DNA from 3 places in the Pseudomonas sp. AC355 genome. Region 1 is predicted to be linked to each of the others. Evidence: riboswitches for the same ligand, from Rfam matches in the RefSeq annotation. Region 1 holds a riboswitch; each other region holds the start of a gene.
The links. A riboswitch is a leader RNA that binds a small molecule or an ion and turns the genes downstream of it on or off. The one in region 1 is predicted to bind cobalamin.
Positions count from the first base shown of each region.

Region 2: linked by a shared signal. The riboswitch ahead of cobO (cob(I)yrinic acid a,c-diamide adenosyltransferase) and the one ahead of ACZ0AI_RS01995 (TonB-dependent receptor) in region 1 are both predicted to bind cobalamin.
Region 3: linked by a shared signal. The riboswitch ahead of ACZ0AI_RS06005 (ABC transporter substrate-binding protein) and the one ahead of ACZ0AI_RS01995 (TonB-dependent receptor) in region 1 are both predicted to bind cobalamin.

Region 1 is NZ_OZ409843.1:407,239-410,506, forward strand. It holds gene ACZ0AI_RS01990 (LacI family DNA-binding transcriptional regulator) at 1-875, opposite strand, end outside; cobalamin riboswitch at 991-1,209, shown strand; gene ACZ0AI_RS01995 (TonB-dependent receptor) at 1,320-3,268, shown strand, end outside.
Region 2 is NZ_OZ409843.1:682,341-685,608, forward strand. It holds gene ACZ0AI_RS03255 (C40 family peptidase) at 7-639, shown strand; gene ACZ0AI_RS03260 (C40 family peptidase) at 777-1,304, shown strand; cobalamin riboswitch at 1,339-1,570, shown strand; gene cobO (cob(I)yrinic acid a,c-diamide adenosyltransferase) at 1,718-2,353, shown strand; gene ACZ0AI_RS03270 (cobyrinate a,c-diamide synthase) at 2,353-3,268, shown strand, end outside.
Region 3 is NZ_OZ409843.1:1,261,362-1,264,629, reverse strand. It holds gene ACZ0AI_RS06025 (HEAT repeat domain-containing protein) at 1-248, shown strand, start outside; gene ACZ0AI_RS06020 (DUF971 domain-containing protein) at 245-538, shown strand; gene ykgO (type B 50S ribosomal protein L36) at 757-912, opposite strand; gene ACZ0AI_RS06010 (type B 50S ribosomal protein L31) at 909-1,169, opposite strand; cobalamin riboswitch at 1,450-1,645, shown strand; gene ACZ0AI_RS06005 (ABC transporter substrate-binding protein) at 1,820-2,836, shown strand; gene ACZ0AI_RS06000 (FecCD family ABC transporter permease) at 2,833-3,268, shown strand, end outside.

The DNA.
Region 1 (3,268 bases):
CTCAGGTCGCCAAAGCCCATCACCGCCAGATCCTGCGGCACGCGAATGCCCAGTTCGGTGGCTTCTTCCAGCACGCCGTGGGCCAGGGTGTCGGAACTGCACACCAGTACATTCGGGCGCTCGCGACCTGCTAACAGACGCTGCAGGCCCTCACGGCCGAGGTTCACCGTTGCCGGTGGCGGCAACACCACGCGCGGCACCTCGGTAATCCCCTGGCTCGCCAGTTCGCTGATCAGGCTTTCGCAGCGTCGGTGGCCGCGTGGGTCATCCAGGGTCACCACGGCGAAGCGCCGATAGCCCTTGCCCATCAGGTAGCGCGCGGTGGCCACGCCGACCGCTTCGTGGGAAAAGCCCACCAACATGTCCAGCGGCCGCGGCGCGAGATCCCAGGACTCGACGATCGGAATGCCCGAGCGCGACAGGCGCGTGCGGCTGGCTTTGGTGTGTAGGGTGCCGGTCAGTACGATGCCATCGGGGCGCCGCCGCAAGATGGCGTCGAGTAGCTGCTCTTCGCGTTCGGCGCTGTAGTTGGTCAGGCCGATCAGCGTCTCGTGGCCGGCTTCGGTGAGGGTGTCGATCAGCGCCTGCACCGTGTCCGAGAAGATCGAATTGGCAATCGTCGGCACCAGCAGGGAAATCAGCCGGCTGCGCTGCTCGGCCACGCCGGTGAGCATGGCCGGCACGTAGCCGGTCTTGTGCACGGCACGAAAGACCTTTTCGCGCAGTTCCGGGCGGACGATCTCCGGCTGGTTGAGCGTGCGCGACACGGTGATCGGCGAAACGCCTGCGACCTTGGCCACATCCGCCAGCGTCGGCGGCTTGCCTGGGGCGGTAGCGGAGCGCCTGCCGGTCGCTCGATCATCGTCTCGCTGCATCCTGTGTTTCCTGGCCAATCCGGGGTCGGGCGATGTTATCCCAGCCGGCGATGCCATGGTGCATGGATCGAGGCCGCTGCATGGCGATGATTGACGGCTCGACGCTTCGATGGTCAGATGCGCGCCAGTTTCAGGTGTCCCATGCCGCCGTGCATGGGGTGAAACGGGAAGCCGGTTCGTCATTGAGAGGTCACCTCCAAAATGATCAGTCCGGCGCTGCCCCCGCAACGGTATGCGAGCGAAGCATTCGATTAACCACTGTGCCACGGCATGGGAAGGTGAATGCTTCATGACCCTCGTGAGCCCGGAGACCGGCCCGAAACTTCTGTTTGGCAAACCCGCGGTGGGCGGGCGCAGGCCGGTTTCCGTGGGCTTCGTGCGCCTGCGATTCCCTATGCGTTGTTCCCTCCGGGATTCATTCATTCCTGTTTCGAGTGGAACGACATGTCCCGATATTCCCTGTTCGATGCCCTGTCGGGCAAATCCCTGCGCATGGGCCTAGTGCCCTGCGTGCTGTTCGCCTTGCCGGCTCAGGCCGCCGAGTCGAACGCTTCAATAGCCTTGCCCTCGACGGCGATCACCGGCACGGCCGATGAGTCGTCGCCGCCTGATCTGCATACGCTGGCAACGACCGGCTCGCGCCTGAATCTGACGCCACTGGAAACGCCCGCCAGCGTCAGCAGCATTGGCGCCGAGCAGATCCAGAAGCGCAACAACGCCACCGTCCAGGAGGCCGTCACCCGTTCACCTGGCATCACCTTCATGGGCACGCCCGGCAATGGCGGCACCGCGTTGTCCGCCCGGGGTTTTACCGGGCACAGCTCGACCATGCAGCTGTATGACGGCACCCGTCTTTATGTCGGCGCCGGCACCGTGACCTTTCCGGTCGATACCTGGTCGGTGGAGCGTATCGACATCCTCCGTGGCCCGGCCTCGGTGCTGTACGGCGAAGGGGCGACGGGCGCGGTGATCAACGTGGTGCCGAAGAAGCCTTTCGAGGGCGAGATCCGCAATCGCGTGCGTCTGGGTTACGGCTCCGATGATCGTCAACAGATGGCACTCGATAGCGGCGGCTCCCTGAACGACCGCCTGAGCTACCGTTTCAATCTCAATCAGCAGGCCAGCAATGGCTGGGTCGACCGTGGTGATTCCGAGAGCCTGGCCATCAGTGCTGCATTGCGCTGGGAGGCGACCGACGACCTGAGCTTCACCCTCAGTCACGATTACGGTAATCAGGAGCCGCAGCAGTATTTCGGCACGCCGTTGGTGGATGGTCACTACCGCGAAAGCCTGCGCGAGCGTAACTACAACGTCGAGAACGCCACGCTGCAGTACAACGACCAGTCGACCCGCTTGGTGACCGACTGGACGATCAGCGACAACCTGAGTGCCAGCAACCAGCTGTACTACCTCAAGACCCAGCGGCGCTGGCGCAACGCTGAAACCTACACCTGGCAGCCGGGTGATTTAGTCGAGCGTAGCGATTTCATCAGCATCAAGCACACCCAGGAACAGATCGGCGACCGCCAGACGTTCACCCTGCAGCATTCGCTGTTCGGCCTCGACAGCCGCACCGTGGTTGGCGTGGACTACAACTCCATCCGTTTCGTGCGCAAGCATGATTTCGGCAATACCCTCAGCGACAGCGTGCCACTCGGCCAGTCCGGTGGTGGTAGCTACATCAGCAATGACCCGTATCGCGCTCGCGAAGCCAATCAGGCGCGTCAGTTCTCGTTGTTCGCCGAGAACCGCACGCAGCTCACCGAGCAACTGGCACTGGTCACCGGTGTGCGCCGTGACCAGGTACACCTGAATCGTGATGATCTGCTGGCCGGCACCCGCAGCGACCGTAGCCTGACCGGCAACAACTGGCGCGCCGGCCTGGTGTTCGCGCTGACCGATGACTTGTCGCTGTACGGTCAGTACGCCACCAGCACCGAAGGCGTCGGCAACCTGCTGACTCTCAGTGCGGGCCAGCAGCAGTGGGATCTGAGCACCGCCAAGCAAACCGAAGTGGGCATCAAACAGCAGTTTTTCGATAACCGTGGCGAGTGGACGCTGGCCGCCTATCACATCGTCAAGAACAAGCTGCTCAGTACCGACCCGGCCAACCCGACCGTCCAGCAGCAGGTTGGCCAGCAATCCTCGGATGGTATCGAGGCGACCCTCGAGCTGCGCCTGCCCTATGCCGTGCAGCTGTCTGCCAATGCGGCACTGGTGCGCGCCGAGTACGACGAGTTCGTCAGCGGTGGCGACGATTTCCAGGGCAATCGCCCCACCAACGTGCCGCGTCGTTCCGCCAACCTGTGGTTGAGCAAGGACTTTGCCGAGCGTTTCAGCGTCGGTGCCGGCGCCCGTTATGTGGACAGCCGCTACGCCGACAACGCCAACAG
Region 2 (3,268 bases), 280 kb from region 1:
GTGCCCATGCGCAAAAGCTTCGCACCCCTCGTGCCTCTCGCACTGACGATGGTTCTCGCCGCCTGCGCTAACCATGCTCCGCAATCCCATAACGATGCCCCAGCCCAGGCTTCTTTGCCTGCCCGGCCGGTAGTCGCAGCGCCTGTTCTGGATCGGATCGATGTCGTTGAAGACGATGCAGCCGCTGATTTTGCCGGCCACGCACCGTACGAGCTGCCACAGCTTGCAGACAGTGTTCTCGAAAAAGGCCTCTCGCTGATCGGTACCCGCTACCGGTTCGGGGGCAGCTCGGTGAAAACCGGTTTCGATTGCAGCGGTTTTATTGGTTACCTGTTCCGTGAAGAGCTTGGCATGGAGCTGCCGCGCTCGACGCGCGACATGATCAACATCGACGCGCCGCTGGTCGAGCGCAAGGCGCTGGAGCCCGGTGATCTGGTGTTCTTCAGCACGGCAGGTCGTGGCCGCGTCAGCCATGCCGGTATCTATCTGGGCGATGATCAGTTCATCCATTCCTCCAGCAGCCGCAGCGGTGGCGTGAGGATCGATAGCCTGGATGACCGCTACTGGAAACGTACCTTCATCGAAGCCAAGCGTGTCCTGGCGATGGCGCCGACCGAGCACCTGGCGTCTCAGCATTGAGGTGGTAAATGTCCGATCTGCACAGATCGGGCAACATCTTGATAGTTTTCAAGCGGCTGCAGCATAAAGCTAAAGCTTGCACTGCAGTTGTGAACGGAGCAGAGTAGGGCGCATTCAGGCTCCGGGATCGTCCGTCCATGACTGCCACCATTCGCATCGCCCTCTTGCTGCTCACAGCACTGCTCAGTGCGTGCTCCAGTCGTGCACCCGTACCTGCTCCGCAACCCGTTGTCGTAGCACCTGTACCTGGTAATTATCAGGGGGGCGCTGACGATGTACTGTTTCGTGCATTGGGCCTTGTCGGCACGCCTTACCGCTACGGCGGCAATACCCCAGCCAGCGGTTTCGATTGCAGCGGCTTGATCGGTTACGTCTACCGTGATGCGGCGGGCATCCAGTTGCCGCGGTCGACGCGCGAACTGATCAGCATGCGCGCGCCGACCGTAGGGCGTGATGCCCTGCGCAGTGGTGATCTGGTGTTCTTTGCCACCAGTGGCGGCCGCCAGGTTAGCCATGCTGGCATCTACGTCGGCGAAGGACGCTTCGTGCATGCACCGTCCTCGGGCGGCACCGTGCGCTTGGACAGCCTCGCCAACAGCTACTGGCAGCGTACCTATATCGAAGCGAAGCGGGTTTTTCCGGTCGAGTTGGCTAGTCATCCCTGAGTCTTCGATTGACGCTGAGGCGGCCAATCCTTACCCTTCGCCGCTTGCTTCAGGTGTCCTCGGTTTTGGCCGAGGGTGAAACTGGGAAGTCGGTGCGCCGCTGCTCCAGCAAGCAGGCAATGCCGACGCTGCCCCCGCAACGGTAAACGAGCCAAGCCACGCTTTCAGCCACTGTATCGCCGATACGGGAAGGCTGCGTCGGTGGCCGCATTCTGATGAACGCGGCGCTCGCAAGCCCGGAGACCGGCCTGTCGCTTTTTCCAGAGTTGCGCGGTGGGCGCGGCCGGTGCGTGATCGATCCGGTCAGCTCCTGCCTACTCCTGTGTGATTCCTTTATCGTCCGGCATGAACCCGGTTTCCTGCCCGAGCGCTTCACCTGCGTGCGCCGATTGGCCCTGCGCTGAGGAGATCCCATGAGCGAATCGACCCCATCCCCAAGCCGAGAATCAGCAGAGCGCGACGCGCGGCACAACGCCCGTATGGCTCGCAAGAAAGCCCTGATGGACGAGAAGATCGCCCAGGCTCAGGACGAGTATGGCCTGTTGCTGGTGCACAGCGGCAATGGCAAGGGCAAGAGTAGCTCCGCGTTCGGCATGGTTGCCCGGGCGCTGGGACATGGTCTCAAGGTCGGCGTGGTGCAGTTCATCAAGGGCGGCATGGCCACCGGCGAAGAGCATTTCTTCCGCCGCTTTCCCGATGAGGTCAGCTATCACGTGATGGGCGAGGGCTACACCTGGGATACCCAGAATCGGCAGCGCGATATCGAGAAAGCCGTGCAGGCCTGGGAGGTCGCCCGGCAACTGCTGAACGACCCGCAGATCGCCTTGGTGGTGCTGGATGAATTGAACATCGCCCTCAAGCACGGTTATCTGGATGTGGACGTGGTGCTGCGTGATATCGAATCGCGCCCCGAGCTTCAGCACGTTGTCGCGACCGGCCGTGGCGCGCCGCCAGCGCTGCTTGAAGCAGCCGATACCGTCACCGAGATGACGCTCGTCAAGCATGCCTTCAAGTCTGGCGTAAAAGCACAAAAAGGCGTGGAGTTTTGATCGTTACAGCGTCTGCATCCGATGCGGGTGAGCGCACGCCGCGTCACTGTCCTGCACTGTTGATCGCGGCTCCAGCCTCGGGGCAGGGTAAAACCACCGTCACTGCGGCCCTGGCACGCCTGCACACCCGGCAGGGGAAGCGGGTGCGGGTGTTCAAGTGCGGGCCTGATTTTCTCGACCCGATGATCCTCTCCCGTGCCAGTGGCAATCCGGTCTATCAGCTGGACTTGTGGATGGTCGGCGAGGACGAGAGCCGTCGCTTGTTGTGGGAGGCTGCTGGCGAGGCCGATCTGATTCTCATCGAAGGCGTGATGGGCCTGTTCGACGGCTCGCCATCCGCCGCCGACCTCGCGCGCCGATTTGGCGTACCAGTGTTGGGCGTGATCGATGGCTCCGCCATGGCCCAGACCTTCGGCGCACTGGCCGTCGGTCTTGCTAGCTATCAGCCGGATCTGCCGTTCTCCGGCGTGCTTGGCAACCGCGTCAATCCCGGGCGTCACAACGATCTGATCCGCGATAGCCTGCCGGCTTCGATCCGCTGGTACGGCTCGCTGCCGCGCAGCGCCGCCATTGAATTGCCGAGCCGCCACCTGGGCCTGGTGCAGGCAGCCGAGCTCGCCGACCTCGATGTGCGCCTGGATACCGCTGCCGATGCGCTGGCTCAGACCGCGACGGTAACCCTGCCGCCACCTGTGACCTTCGCCGCCCCGCCGATTGCAGCGCCGTTGCCGCTGCTGGAGGGCGTACGCATCGGCGTAGCCCGCGATGCATCCTTCGCGTTCACCTATCAGGCCAACCTCGATCTGCTGGAGCGGATGGGCGCGACCCTGACGTTCTTCAGCCCGCTGACCGATGAAAGCCTGCCCGAGGTGGACAGCCTTTATCTGCCCGGTGGTTATCCCGAGCTGAATCTGC
Region 3 (3,268 bases), 850 kb from region 1:
ATTGGCAGGTACGACTGCGTGCCGTGCGCTCGCTCGGCCGCCTGCGATTCGCTGCGGCGCGTGAGGCGCTGGTGGAACTGCTCGGGCACGCGATCAGCAACCTGCGCAAGGAGTCCGCACTGGCGCTTGGCGAGCTGGGCGACGCTCAGGCACTGCCAGCATTGCTGGCTGTTGAGCACGATGCCGATCCGGAAGTGCGCAAAGCGGTGCGTATCGCCATCGGCCAGTTGCGCCTGCAAAAGCCATGAACCAGGCACCCGTCGCAATACATAACAGTGCCACGCAAGCGACATTGACCGTGGAGTGGGGGCAAGGGCAGGTACAGGTGCTTGCTCACGGGCGCCTGCGCGCCGGGTGCCCGTGCTCGAAATGCCGGGCGGCCCGGCTGGCGCAGCGCATCGACGTGGCACCGGATGGCGTCCGCATCACGGCAGTCCACCCTCAGGGCTATGGGCTGCAACTGGTATTCGACGATGGCCACGACCGCGGCATCTATCCCTGGAGCTATTTGCGTGAGCTGGGGGAGGTGGCAGGTTGAAGTTGGCCGGGCTTGTCGCATGGCCAGGTCGTCACGGCGCCAGCCGCGGGATGACCGCAATCGCATTCGCGCCGAGGGCGGCGCTCCCACCGAAATGGCGCTGAACATCCATTTTGCAGACGCCTCGATACTGTAGGAGCCCGCTTGCGGGCGAATGGTTGTCGCGCCGCGGACTTGGAGAGACGGCTGCGATCGCGCCGAGAGGCTGATGCAGGCACTTACCCCTTGTTCTTGCGCTGCGGTTTGGGCCGGCCTTGCACGCACTTGAAGCGTGGCTCGGTCTTGCAGATCACGTAGATGCGGCCACGACGTTTGACGATCTGGCAATCGCGGTGGCGCAATTTGGCGGTGCGCAGCGACGCGAGCACTTTCATGAGCGGGCTCCTGCAAAACCGGCGAAGCGCTTGTTGAAGCCGGCCACTCGTCCTTCGCTTGCAGTCTGGCGCTGCTGGCCGGTGTAGATCGGGTGCGAGGCGCTGGAAATATCGAGCGTGACGTAGGGGTAGACGTTGCCGTCGCTGTGCTCGCGGGTCTTGTCGGTGCTGACCGTGGAGCCGATCAGCCAGTAGGCGTCAGCCGAGACGTCGTGGAATAGAACGGGGCGATATTCAGGGTGGATACCAGGTTTCATAAGTGCTCCAATAAATACGTTATAAAGTAACAATATTCAGTCTTATTGATTTTTGTTCTCATTTCAAGCCCGAATCTGGATTTTTCCCGCAGGCCTCAATCGGCCCTCGGATCTTCCAGATCAGAAGCTGAAATGAGCGCTGAACTGGACTTGCTAAATTGTTATGTTGTAACAATAATGGCCGCCGAAATTAGCCGTACAAGTGCTGCACTGGCTTCCGGCTTGTTGGGATGAATGCGCAGAAACTCCAGCGAAGCGCTGCAGGGGAGCGACCTAATCGTTTAAGATGCCGCCCGCCGGTTTCCGCGAGGAATTAATAGGGAATCCGTCGCCACCTCTGGTGGCCAAACGGAACTGCCCCCGCAACTGTAGGTACTGAGCATCGTTGCATTAGTGTCACTGGGTTCGAATCCGGGAAGGCCGCAGCGTTGCCACGACGTACCAGTCAGGAGACCTGCCGGCATAGGTCTGAGCAGCTGCAGTGCAGCCCTGCTCGGGCGCTGCAATCGAACCAGCCGGCGGGGTGTCCGGGAGGGGCATCCGTAATCACCTTCCTTAGGGACAGGTGCGGCCATGGCCGCTTGGCGTGATGTGTTCTCCAGCCTGCGCACTGCCATTTATGCGTATCTGTTGATTGGGAGATCACCCGCATGACCGTGTCTCGTTTTGCCGTTCTGGCCGCCACCCTTGGCCTGTCTTCGATGGCGCTGGCCGCCGCCCCGACTCAGTATCCCCTGACCCTCGAGAACTGCGGCCATGAACTGAGCTTCGCCGCTGCGCCCAAGAGCGCCGTGACCATCGGCCAAGCCGGCACAGAAATTCTCTATTCCCTCGGGCTTGGCGACCGCCTGGTGGGTACCTCGCTGTGGTTCAGCAACGTGCTGCCCGAGTTCGAGACGCAGAACGCCAAGGTCGAGCGGCTGGCCGACAATGACCCGAGCTTCGAGTCGGTGATCAACAAGCGCCCCGGTCTGGTGGCCGTGCAGTTCGAGTGGATGGTTGGCAAGCAGGGCGTGGTCGGCACCCGTGAGCAGTTTCACGAGCTGAAGATTCCCACCTACATCATGCCGTCCGACTGCGAGGGCAAGGACAATCTGGTCGGTGCCGACGGTACCCGCCTGCAGCCTTTCCAGATCGACAGCCTGTACAAGAGCGTGCAGCAACTGGCGCAAATCTTCGACGTGCAGGCTGAGGGCGACAAGCTGGTCGCCAGTCTGCAGGACAGGCTCGGCAAAGCGGTCGCCAACGCCGGGCAGCGTCAGGCCAAGCAAATCTCCGCTGCGTTCTGGTTCTCCAGCGCCGATCTGGATCTCGATCCCTACATGGCCGGCCAGAAAGGCGTCGCCGACACCATGATGAAGTCGCTGGGCCTGCGCAACGTGGTCGAGTCCAGCGAAGAGTGGCCGACGGTCGGCTGGGAAACCCTGGCCAAGGCCAACCCGACCGTGCTGGTACTCGCGCGCATGGATCGCCGCCGTTTCCCGGCTGACGACGTGGAGAAGAAACTCGAATTCCTGCGTAATGATCCGGTCGCCAAGCACATGGATGCCGTGAAGAACGGCCGCATCGTGATTCTCGATGCTGACGGCATGCAGGCTTCGCTGCGCATGGTCACCGGCATCGAAACCCTGGCGAAGGCCGTTGACGGGTTCGATCTGCAGAAATGATTGCTCGCGGCTCCCGCCTGTTCCTGCTCACCATCATCTGCCTGCTGTTGCTGGCCGTAGCGGTGGTCGTCGGTGTGGCGCTGGGGGAGACCCGTATTCCGCTGTCGGTGGTCTTCCAGGTGCTGGCCAACAAGTTGTTCGGGGCAGGCTTCGTGCTCGACCCGATCGACGAGGGCATCGTCTGGAACTACCGCCTGACCCGCGCCCTGGTCGCCGCCTGTTGCGGCGCCGGGCTGTCGGTGTGTGGGGTGGTGCTGCAGGCGCTGCTGCGCAATCCACTGGCCGATCCTTATTTGTTGGGGATTTCCGCCGGTGCTTCCACCGGAGCGGTTTCGGTGGCGCTGCTGGGGCTCGGCGCGGGCATGCTGTCGCTTTCGATGGGCGCCTTCATTGGCGCAATCGCCGCCTTCAGCCTGGTCGCATTGCTGGCGC